Regions from separate parts of the Dietzia cercidiphylli genome, predicted to be linked through region 1. Evidence: predicted binding sites of a transcription regulator. Region 1 holds the regulator's gene; each other region holds the start of a gene.

Region 1 (3,276 bases):
CCGCACCGCGCTGATCCTCGACATCTTCGCCCAACACGCGACCAGCCGTGAGGGTAAGGCCCAGGTGTCCTTGGCGCAGATGGAGTACATGCTCCCGCGACTGCGTGGCTGGGGTGAGGCACTCTCCCGGCAGGCGGGTGGCCGGGCGGGCAGCAACGGAGGCGTCGGACTCCGTGGTCCCGGTGAGACCAAGATCGAGACGGACCGCCGCCGAATCCGGGAGCGCACGGCGAGGCTGCGCCGTGAGATCAAGGGCATGAAGCAGGCCCGGGACACCAAGCGGCATCGCCGTCGCGCCACCCCGGTGCCGTCGATCGCGATCGCCGGGTACACCAACGCCGGGAAGTCGAGCCTGCTCAACCGCTTGACCGGTGCGGGCGTACTGGTCCAGAACGCACTGTTCGCCACGCTGGACCCCACCACACGGCGGTCCGAGCTCCCCGACGGGCGGGTAGTGGTCTTCACAGATACGGTCGGATTCGTCCGACACCTCCCGACCCAGCTCGTCGAGGCGTTCCGCTCGACGTTGGAGGAGGTCGTGGACTCCGAGCTGCTCCTGCACGTGGTCGACGGATCGGACGCCTTCCCCCTGCGCCAGATCGAGGCCGTCCGCACCGTCATCAACGACGTCGTGGAAGAGCAGAAGGCCGAGAGGCCCCGCGAACTCGTGGTGATCAACAAGGTCGACGTCGCTGACCCGGTGGTGTTGACGGAACTGCACCACGCCCTGCCGGACGCGGTCTTCGTCTCGGCGGCGACGGGTGAGGGGTTCGACGAGCTCCTCGACCGAATAATGCGGGTGGTCGCCTCCGGGGACACGGAGGTCACACTCGAGATCCCGTTCACCCGGGGTGATGTGGTCTCCCGTGTCCACGCGGAGGGCGCCGTGGTGGACGAGGATCACACGAAGGACGGCACGAGGATCGTGGTCCGGCTTCCGGCCTCCGTGGCCCGAGAGCTCGGGGAGTATCGGGTCCCCGGATCCCGTGACGGTGTCGCCTGACCCCGTCGACGGATCAGGCGACACCCGGTTCCGGCCGGTTCAGAGCTTGCGGAAGACCGTGACGACCTTTCCGAGGATCGTCGCGTGCTCCCCGGGAATCGGACTGAACGACGGGTTGTGGGGCAGGAGCCACACCCCGCTCGAATCCCGGCGGAAAGTCTTGACCGTGGCCTCCCCGTCGATCATCGCCGCCACGATCTCGCCGTTGTCCGCGACGTTCTGACGGCGCACCACCACGTAGTCCCCGTCACAGATCGCGGCGTCGATCATCGACTCGCCGACCACTCTGAGCATGAACAGGTCCCCGGAACCCACCAGGTCGGAGGGGAGGGGGAAGACCTCCTCCACCGCCTGCTCGGCGAGGATCGGACCGCCGGCCGCGATCCGCCCCAGGACAGGGACGTAGACGGGTTCCACGGCCCCGCTGGGACGCGTCTCCTCCTGGACGGGCGCGCGACGACCTCGGGACCGCTGCCCCGGGACGCCGTGGACGTCGACCGCCCGCGGCTTGTGCGGATCACGGGTCAGGAAGCCCTTCTTCTCCAACGTCCGCAACTGGTGGGCCACCGAGGAGGTCGACTGCAGACCGACGGCGTCACCGATCTCTCGGATGCTCGGGGGATAGCCCCGGTCCTTGACCGTGTCGTGGATGTGCAACAGAACGCTCTTCTGGCGGGTCGTCAGGGCCTCGAAGTCGGGCTTGGGCATGTGGGGGTCCCTTCGGCGAATGGGTGTTCGACGTCGCTATCTGTGTACACCCTACTGCCCGTCGGACGTGAGCGCCACACAGGTGTTCGAAGAAATGTCGCCACGAATGTCGACTCTGTCGGACCCGCGTGATACAACTCTAGGCAGGTTCGGGTTCGAACAGATGTGCACAACAAGGCACACGGGCGTGCGAATGAGGTTCGCACACCGTATCGAGTTGGGAGTTCTCATGACCGTTATGGAGATGCAGCCACGATCGCGTCCCTCCGTGCCCTGGACGGAGGTCTGCGTGACCGATCACGACCGGCCCGTTTCGTCCAGGGTGCATCCCCGCCCTGATGCCGGGGCCCGTCCCGTCATCCGCACGCTCGACCGGGGGCGCCAGACGGCCACGCGGTCGGTGGCGCCCGGACGGCGAGTGCTCGTCCGCCCCGCGTCCGCGGAAAGGGTCAGGGCATGCGGTAGCGAGGCGAGGTCGAGTGCGCCGGTGGTGGACGATGTGCCGACGTGGGCTCTGGTGGCCTGTGGAATCGTCTTCGGAATCCTGATGCTGCTCGCGTTGGCACTCCTGGGCGGGCCCGCCTACGCGTGACCCACGGTATCGCCTCCTAGAATGGACCCGGGACGGCGGCCCGTCGCCCCCGCGCCGCCGTCGGCTCCGGCCGGCGGAGCGGTTCGGACCAGGTCGACGAATGGCGAAGCTGGAATGTACTGCCCCATATGTCACCACGAGGACTCACGGGTGATCGACTCGCGGTCGGTCGACGAAGGGCAGGCGATCCGGCGTCGGCGCGAGTGCCCCGACTGCGGACACCGGTTCACCACCCTCGAGACCCCGTTGTTGACCGTCCTCAAGCGCAACGGTGTGACGGAGCGTTTCAGCCGCGACAAAGTGGTCCGCGGTGTGCGACGCGCGTGCCAGGGGAGGTCGGTCGACGAGGACGCGCTCCGGCGGCTCGCGCAGCAGGTCGAAGACGCTGTCCGGGCCGGCGGCGCCTCAGAGGTCCCCGCTCACGAGATCGGGCTGGCGATCCTGGGGCCTCTACAAGATCTGGACGAGGTCGCGTATCTGCGATTCGCCTCCGTGTACAAACAATTCAGTTCCGCTGCGGATTTCGAGAGCGAGATCATCGCGCTTCGCGAACGGCACGCTGCTCACTAGTCCCGGTCCTCTCCGCGTCGCACCGGGATCGGTTCCTGTGTACGGGCGGTGTGAGGGCTCAACGCGCGTTCCGCCGGGAGAGCGCGGCGGCGACCGCCTTCTCGATCCTCTCGGCGGAGACCGGGCGCGCGGTACCCAGAGACTGCGCGAAGAGGCCGACACGGTATTCGGCCAACATCCACCGGAGATCCCGGGCTGCCCGCGCCCCACCCGGTCGTCGGCGGAGCGCCGCCGTCGCCTCCGCGACAGTGGCCTCCGACTTCTCCAACCGGGCGGCGAGCTCCCGGTACCTCGACGGTGACTTCTCCGCGAGGTCCAGCCTGAGGTCGATCGCCCTCACGTGGCGTTCCAGTTGCGGGAGGACCTCCGCCGGGTGTCGGGCGAGGAATCCCTTTCCCACGAG
Region 2 (3,276 bases), on a different contig from region 1:
TTCGTCTGACGGGTTCTCCCGCCCGCCCGCGCCGGAGAGGCGACGGGTCAGAAGGAAGGCGGGTCAGAAGGGAGGCGGGTTGAGGATGTCGTCGAGCAGGGCCTCGACCTCGTGTTCGACCGTGCTGAAGACCGGCGCGTTGCGCTTCCACCAGCGGCTCTGGCCGCCGGGCCGGGTGTCGACCGGGCCGGTTGCGCGGGCACGCTCGGCGCTCAGGCGGGCCGCACGGCGAGTCCAGTAGGTGGGCTCCGGGCGCGTCTCCCCTCCTGTGATGGTCGGGTCCGGGTTGCGCTGTTGTTGTCTGTCCCAGGCGCGGGATTCATTGCGGGCGTGCTCGCGGCGGTAGACCCCGAGCGGCCCGGATGGTCGGGTCGTCATGGTCGCCCCGTCCGGTGTGATGACGGTGAGGGTGCCATCGGGCGCCAGGTCGTAGATCCAGTCGGAGAACGTCTTGAACCGGTGATGGCGCCGACACAGACACATCAGATTGCACTCTTCAGTGGGTCCGCCGCGGGCGGGGTCGGCGTGGTCGAAGGGGCGGACATGATCGATGTCGCAGTCATCGGCCGGAACCGCACAGCCGGGATGGCGGCAGGTACCGTCGCGCAGCCTGATGCGGCGGGCCAACTCGGCACCGGGCCGGTACCTCAGGGCGCGGCGGGCGTCGTCGGCGGCGCCGATACGGGGGTCGACCTTCTCGAAGCTGGCTCCGTCGCTGGTGACGAGCATGTCCAGTAGGGCCTGCAGCGCCGCCTCGCCGGTGCGGGTGAACTCCACCCGAACCCCGTCGTCGTCGCAGGCGCCGTTGCCACCCGCGCCGTTGCCACCCGCGCCGTCGTTGCCGGGAGCGATCACGGTGATCTTGGGTCGCAACGGCGCAGTGGGTCGGCCCTGGCCACCGGCGTGCAGGCTGTCGCCGCACACCAGCGCCAACAGGGCGTCGGCGCGGCGTTCGGCCTTGGAATAGTGATAGTCCGGGGCCGGGTCCGGACCCGGGACTGAGCCCGACTCGCCGGTGGCCTCGGCCGCGGCTGCGCTCGCCGCGGCAGCCTCGGACTCGGCGGCGGCGTGTTCGGCAGCGCGCTGATCGATCGCCTCGGCAAGGACGGCGGCCTCCTCGGTGGCCAGAATGGCCGACACGGTGGACATGCCGTCAGCGCCCTTGCTGATGCGCACACCGCGCGCACGGCTGGCGTCCTCCTTGCGCCGACGGATTCCCTCGGCGTCGTAGCGGGTGATGATCGCGTCCACCGCATCGCGTACCGCGTGCCGACCGAGGCGTTCGCCGGCCTCCGTCGCGGCCAGGTAGTCGTCGACGACGTCCTGTTGCACCTGCGGAAGCACCTCGGGGTCGACGGTGGCCATCTGGCGGGCCAGCAGTTCCGCGGCGCGCTGGTCCAGGCGCCCCGCGGCCAGGGCGGCGAGGACGGCGGGGTAGCGCTGGTGGAGGTCCGCGGCGAACGAGATCATCGACTCGGCTCGCAGGGTGGAGACGGCCATCGCCGCCACCACGTATCCGGTTGCCACCACGAACGGGTCGACCACCGCGTGGCCGGGCGGGGAATCGGGGCCGGCGCCGGAGTCGTCTCGGCGCAGGCATTCCAGCAGGAGGTCGTAGCAGGCGGACAGCCGCTGGGCGGAGGCGCGATTCTCGGCCGCCCACCCGGCACGAGCCGAGGCGGTCAGTCCGGTCAGTGGATCGACATCGGAGGAGCCGTCGGAGGAGGGGCCGTTGCCAACGTCCATGCCTCACCTCCGAGTCTTCCGCCACCGCCGCCTGTATCGAATGTACGTTCTAGTCTACGCACATACATTCGAACGCGCAATAGTCTGCTGCGGGCCTTTCGTCCGGGACTGCAGCGGAGGAAGGCGCCGGGGTACTCGCCGATCAGGTCGTGATTCGGGGCTCGGGGCCCACCACGTCGAAGAGCATCGCCGTGAACTGGCCGTGGGTCTCGAGCTTCCGGCGGTGGAGACGGAGTCGGCGGGGCAGCAGGGGTCGCCCGGATCCGAGGACGACCGGACACTGGTGGATCCAGACCCGGTCCACCAGTCCTCGGTCGGCGAACTGGCCGGCGAGGTCACCGCCCCCGACGATCCAGACGTCCCCGCCGTCGGCGGCCTCGACGAGGAGCGGGTGCAGGTCGCCGATGTCTCCGGCGAAGAACTCGACGCCGTCGACGGGATCGAGATCGCGGTGGGTGACGACCCAGCTCGGCAGGGAGTACGGCCAGACGAACGGCTGGCCGTCCTTCGTCAGGTCGCGGCGGACCCACTCGAAGGTGTTGACGCCGCAGACGATCGAACCGACGCCGGAGTAGAAGCGGTCGAAGTGGAGGTCGGGGAGGGTGGGGTCCGGCTCGGTCGGTGTGTACCCCGCGGGTTCGGCCTCACCGGAGGTCGCGAACAGCCAGGAGAGGCTCTCCTCGTCGTCGGCGATGTACCCGTCCAGACTCGTGGCGGTGCAATAGACAGTGCTCATACCGCCATGCTCGCACCCGGCTACGACAGCTCCGGGCGGAACAGTTCCGGCTCAGCGACGACCGCGTGCCTCGCGGTAGATCTCGACGAGAGCATCCGTCGAGGAGTCGAAGCCCTCCCCGGGGTGCTTCTCCGCGGTCAGGGCGGTCAGGAGCTCGCCGGCCTGGGCCTTGCCCAGCTCGACCCCCCACTGATCGAACGCATTGATGCCCAGCACGGCGGCCTGGACGAACACCACGTGTTCGTAGAGGGCGATGAGCTGCCCGAGCACCCCGGGCGAGAGCGACGGCGCGAGGATCGTGGTGGACGGCCGGTTGCCGGGCATCACCTTGTGCGGCGCGATCGCGGGGTCCACGCCCTCGGCGAGCACCTCGTCCTCCGTCTTGCCGAACGCCAGCACACGGGACTGGGCGAACAGGTTGGCCACGAGCATGTCGTGCATCGATCCGGCGCCGTCGGCGGTGGGCAGGTCCGAGACCGGACGGGCGACCCCGATGAAGTCCACCGGGACGAGCTGGGTGCCCTGGTGCAGGAGCTGGAAGAAGGCGTGCTGGCCGTTGGTGCCGGGCTCGCCCCAGTAGACCTCGCCGGTGGGGTAGGAGACGTCGGAGCCGTCGAGTCGGACCGACTTGCCGAGGGACTCCATGGTCAGTTGCTGGAGGTAGGCGGGAAATCGCAGGAGGCCCTGGGCGTAGGGGATCACGGCCTTGGACTGGGCCCCGAGGAAGCAGGTGTACCAGATGCCGAGCAGGGCCATGAGGACCGGCGCGTTGTGCTCGGGCGCCTCGGTCGCGA
Region 3 (3,276 bases), on a different contig from region 1:
CCCACCTTCGCGACCGACGCCACCGCGGACGCCACCGATGCCGCGTCGTGGTTGGGGCCGCCCGTGCCTCCCCGGAGGATCACGTGGCAGTCGGTGTTCCCGGCCGTCTCCACCACGGCGGCCCGGCCCTCGGCGTCAGTGCCGAAGAACACGTGGCGCGACGCCGAGGACCTGCACCCGTCCACCGCGACCTGGACCTCGCCGTCGGTCCCGTTCTTGAACCCCACCGGCATGGACAGCCCGGAGACCAACTGGCGGTGCACCTGGCTCTCGGTGGTCCGCGCTCCGATGGCACCCCAGGAGACGGCGTCGGCGATGTACTGCGGACTGGTCGGTTCGAGGAACTCGCAGCCGACGGGCAGGCCGAGGTCCAACACATCCAGGAGGAGTCTGCGGGCCGTGCGCAGACCCCGCGGGATGTCGTAGCTCCCGTCCAGCGCCGGGTCGTTGATCAGGCCCTTCCACCCGACGGTCGTCCGCGGCTTCTCGAAGTAGACGCGCATGACGATCAGCAGGTCCTCCGAGACTTCCCGGGCCAGGGCCGCGAGACGCCCCGCGTAGTCGAGAGCGGCCGCGGGATCGTGGACCGAACAGGGCCCCACCACCACGAGCAGCCGGTCGTCTCGCCCGGCCAGGACATCGGCGATCTCGCTTCGGCTGCGCTCGACCAGCGCCTCGCGGGCCTCCCCCAGCGGGAGCTCGCCGAGGATCTCGATCGGCGTCGGCAACGGGGAGTAGGACAGGACGCGCCGGTCGGCGGTCTGGGTGGGGTTCTCGGCGGTGATGGTCACGGCGTGCGCTCCTGATGCGGGGGTCGTGGCGGGCCGGGTGCCGTGATCCTGTTCGGTGCCCTGTGTCGCACCCGGATCCGCCGCTGGAAATGGCGGGAGGCGGTGACCGTGGTGGTCACCGCCTCTGGGCTCCGGGTGTCGGACGTCCGACTAGCGGACGCGTGCGCTCGCGGCGCGGGCTCCACCCGGAGCCCACATAAAGCGCCAATAAGCGCGAGCGATCGACATGCCGGTCACCGTAGCAGAGGCCGCGCCCGTCGGGCCACTTGCACCTCCCGCCCCGGCTGGCACCCTGGAGTCATGGGATACCGACTCGTCGCTGACGCTGCGATGGTGCTCCACGCGGCCTTCCTCGTGTACATGGTGGTAGGCGGCTTCCTCGCGTGGAAATGGCGTTGGACATTCTGGCCACATCTGGCGACGGCGGCGTACGGACTCGGGATCGCGACGGTGGGGTGGGACTGTCCGCTCACCTACGTGGAGAACTGGGGACGCGCCCGCGCCGGCCAGGAGACGCTGCCGTCGACGGGGTTCATCGACCACTACCTCACCGGCGTCATCTATCCCGCGGAACATCTTCTGACGGCGCAACTCGCCGTTGCGGCCGCCGTGCTCGTCTCATGGGCGGGCCTGGCCTTCCTCCACTGGCGAGCGCGAGCACGCTCCCGCGCACTCGCGCCGGAGGCGCTGCACTCCTGACGTCGACGCCGCCGCCGCGGACTTCATTCGAACACTTGAACGATGATGCGAACATGGGTAGGATAGTACACATGTTCGAGTCAAGCGCAACGTGGGAGGTGGGTCGGTGGTGAGTGTGACGACGACGAGCTCGGCGGCGTTCGGGGCGCTGCGCGCGGTGCCGGATCCTCTCGACACGTTGGGCGCCGAGGCGTTGAGTGAGGTGGCGCGGTCGGCCACGCTGGCGCAGAATCTCGCCGCGGCCACCCGGCTTCAGGCCGCGTATCACCTCGTGCAGGCGATGGGGCGGCTCGATGAGGCCACCCATGATGACGGGGCGTGCCCGCGGCCGGTGTTCGCCCGTCTGGACCCGGCCGATCGGGCCCGTGACCACCTGGCGGCGGCGATGTCCCTGACCGGGTGGCACGCCGGGCGTCTGGTGACCGCCGGGGTGCAGATCCACACCCGCCTTCCTCTTCTGCGCAAGGCCGTCGATCGGGGCCTGTTCCCCGAGCAGCTGGCCATCGACACCGCCTGCCGGTTGGCCGACATCCCGGACGCGATCATCGCGGCGGTGGAATCAGAGGTCATCGGCGCCCTGGGCCGGGACCTGGACGGGGGCCACCGGCCCAGCCGCACAGCCCTGGACACCGCGGTCGACGCGGCCAGGGAGCGCCACGACCCCCGGGCCGCCGAGGACGCGGTGGGCGCGGCCGTGGAGCAGCGCACCGTCCGGTTCCGCCCCGGCCGCGACGGCATGACCAGCATGTGGGCCCACCTGCCCAGCTCGGATGCCGAGAAGCTGCGCCGGCGCATCGAGGCCGCTGCCCGCGCCGCCCACGACCGCGGTCACCCGCGCACCCGCAACCAACTGCGCGCCGACGCCCTGTGCGCCCTCGGGGACCCGAACACCGACGACATCGGCTCAGCCCTGCACGACCCCGAGGACACCACCCACCACACCGACAGCGCCGCCGGCGCGGACGGCACCGAAGGCGCAGCTGGCGCTGCCGGCGCGGACACGCCGCGGCCGGGTGCGTCGTGGGGCACCGACAAGCCGGTCCGGATCTCGATCATCGACGGCATCGCCCAGGGTCTGCCCAACCGCGTCCAGTTCGTCAACGGCGCCTACGCCAGCTTCGACTGGCTGTGCGAGGAGTTGCTCTCCGGCGGCGAGGCGAGGGTGCGGTTCGACCTCATCGACCCGCAACCGGGAGTCCAGGACACCCCGGACGCGGTGCTCAAGTACTTCATCACCCCGGCGTTGGCCGAGCGGATCCGGCTACGGGACGGGACCTGCCGCCACCCCGGATGCACCGTCGAGGCCCACGACTGCGAGATCGACCACATCATCGCCTTCGACCACCAGCGCCCCGAGATGGGCGGACCCACCGCCGAGTGGAACCTGATCTGCCTGTGCCGCAAGCACCACCGAGAGAAGACCTTCGGTCACTGCGCCTACCGGCCCGGGCCCCTGGGTGAGCTGACCATCATCACCGAGACCGGACACGAACACCGCACCACCCCCCACGGCCCCCTGGCCCAGGCCCGCGACCGGATCCTCGACCACCGATGGCACCAACACCTCGACCGCCTCATCACCGACGACGGCCACCTCACCAACCCACCAGGAGCCCACCGCCCCCGCCCCGCCTGACCCCTGCACGGCTCGGTTCAGCGGTGCCACGTCGTGGATCGCCTGGCGACCTCGTGGATCGCGTCGGTCTCGCGTAATCCCAGTCGCTGCGGCCGCGACGTGAGGAATCGCCTGATGCGGCGCCGGGGAATCACCCTCACGGCGCCGCCT

Evidence for each region. The regulator LexA, encoded in region 1, represses DNA repair genes until DNA is damaged. The targets are predictions, from matches to a motif close to CGAACANNTGTTCG.
Region 2: the regulator LexA is predicted to act here: its motif matches at 1,804-1,817, upstream of ABD250_RS03950 (HNH endonuclease signature motif containing protein).
Region 3: the regulator LexA is predicted to act here: its motif matches at 1,555-1,568, upstream of ABD250_RS15780 (HNH endonuclease signature motif containing protein).

The regions. Positions count from the first base shown of each region.
Region 1 covers NZ_BAAAQG010000002.1:126,470-129,745, reverse strand. Annotated here, with positions in the region: gene hflX (GTPase HflX) at 1-1,003, shown strand, start outside; gene lexA (transcriptional repressor LexA) at 1,043-1,711, opposite strand; gene nrdR (transcriptional regulator NrdR) at 2,418-2,873, shown strand; gene hrpA (ATP-dependent RNA helicase HrpA) at 2,932-3,276, opposite strand, start outside.
Region 2 covers NZ_BAAAQG010000003.1:462,931-466,206, forward strand. Annotated here, with positions in the region: gene ABD250_RS03945 (SDR family oxidoreductase) at 1-9, shown strand, start outside; gene ABD250_RS03950 (HNH endonuclease signature motif containing protein) at 64-1,746, opposite strand; gene ABD250_RS03955 (dihydrofolate reductase family protein) at 1,889-2,482, opposite strand; gene pgi (glucose-6-phosphate isomerase) at 2,534-3,276, opposite strand, start outside.
Region 3 covers NZ_BAAAQG010000021.1:55,862-59,137, reverse strand. Annotated here, with positions in the region: gene ABD250_RS15790 (3-deoxy-7-phosphoheptulonate synthase) at 1-791, opposite strand, end outside; gene ABD250_RS15785 (DUF2784 domain-containing protein) at 1,092-1,490, shown strand; gene ABD250_RS15780 (HNH endonuclease signature motif containing protein) at 1,606-3,126, shown strand; gene ABD250_RS15775 (nuclease-related domain-containing protein) at 3,144-3,276, opposite strand, start outside.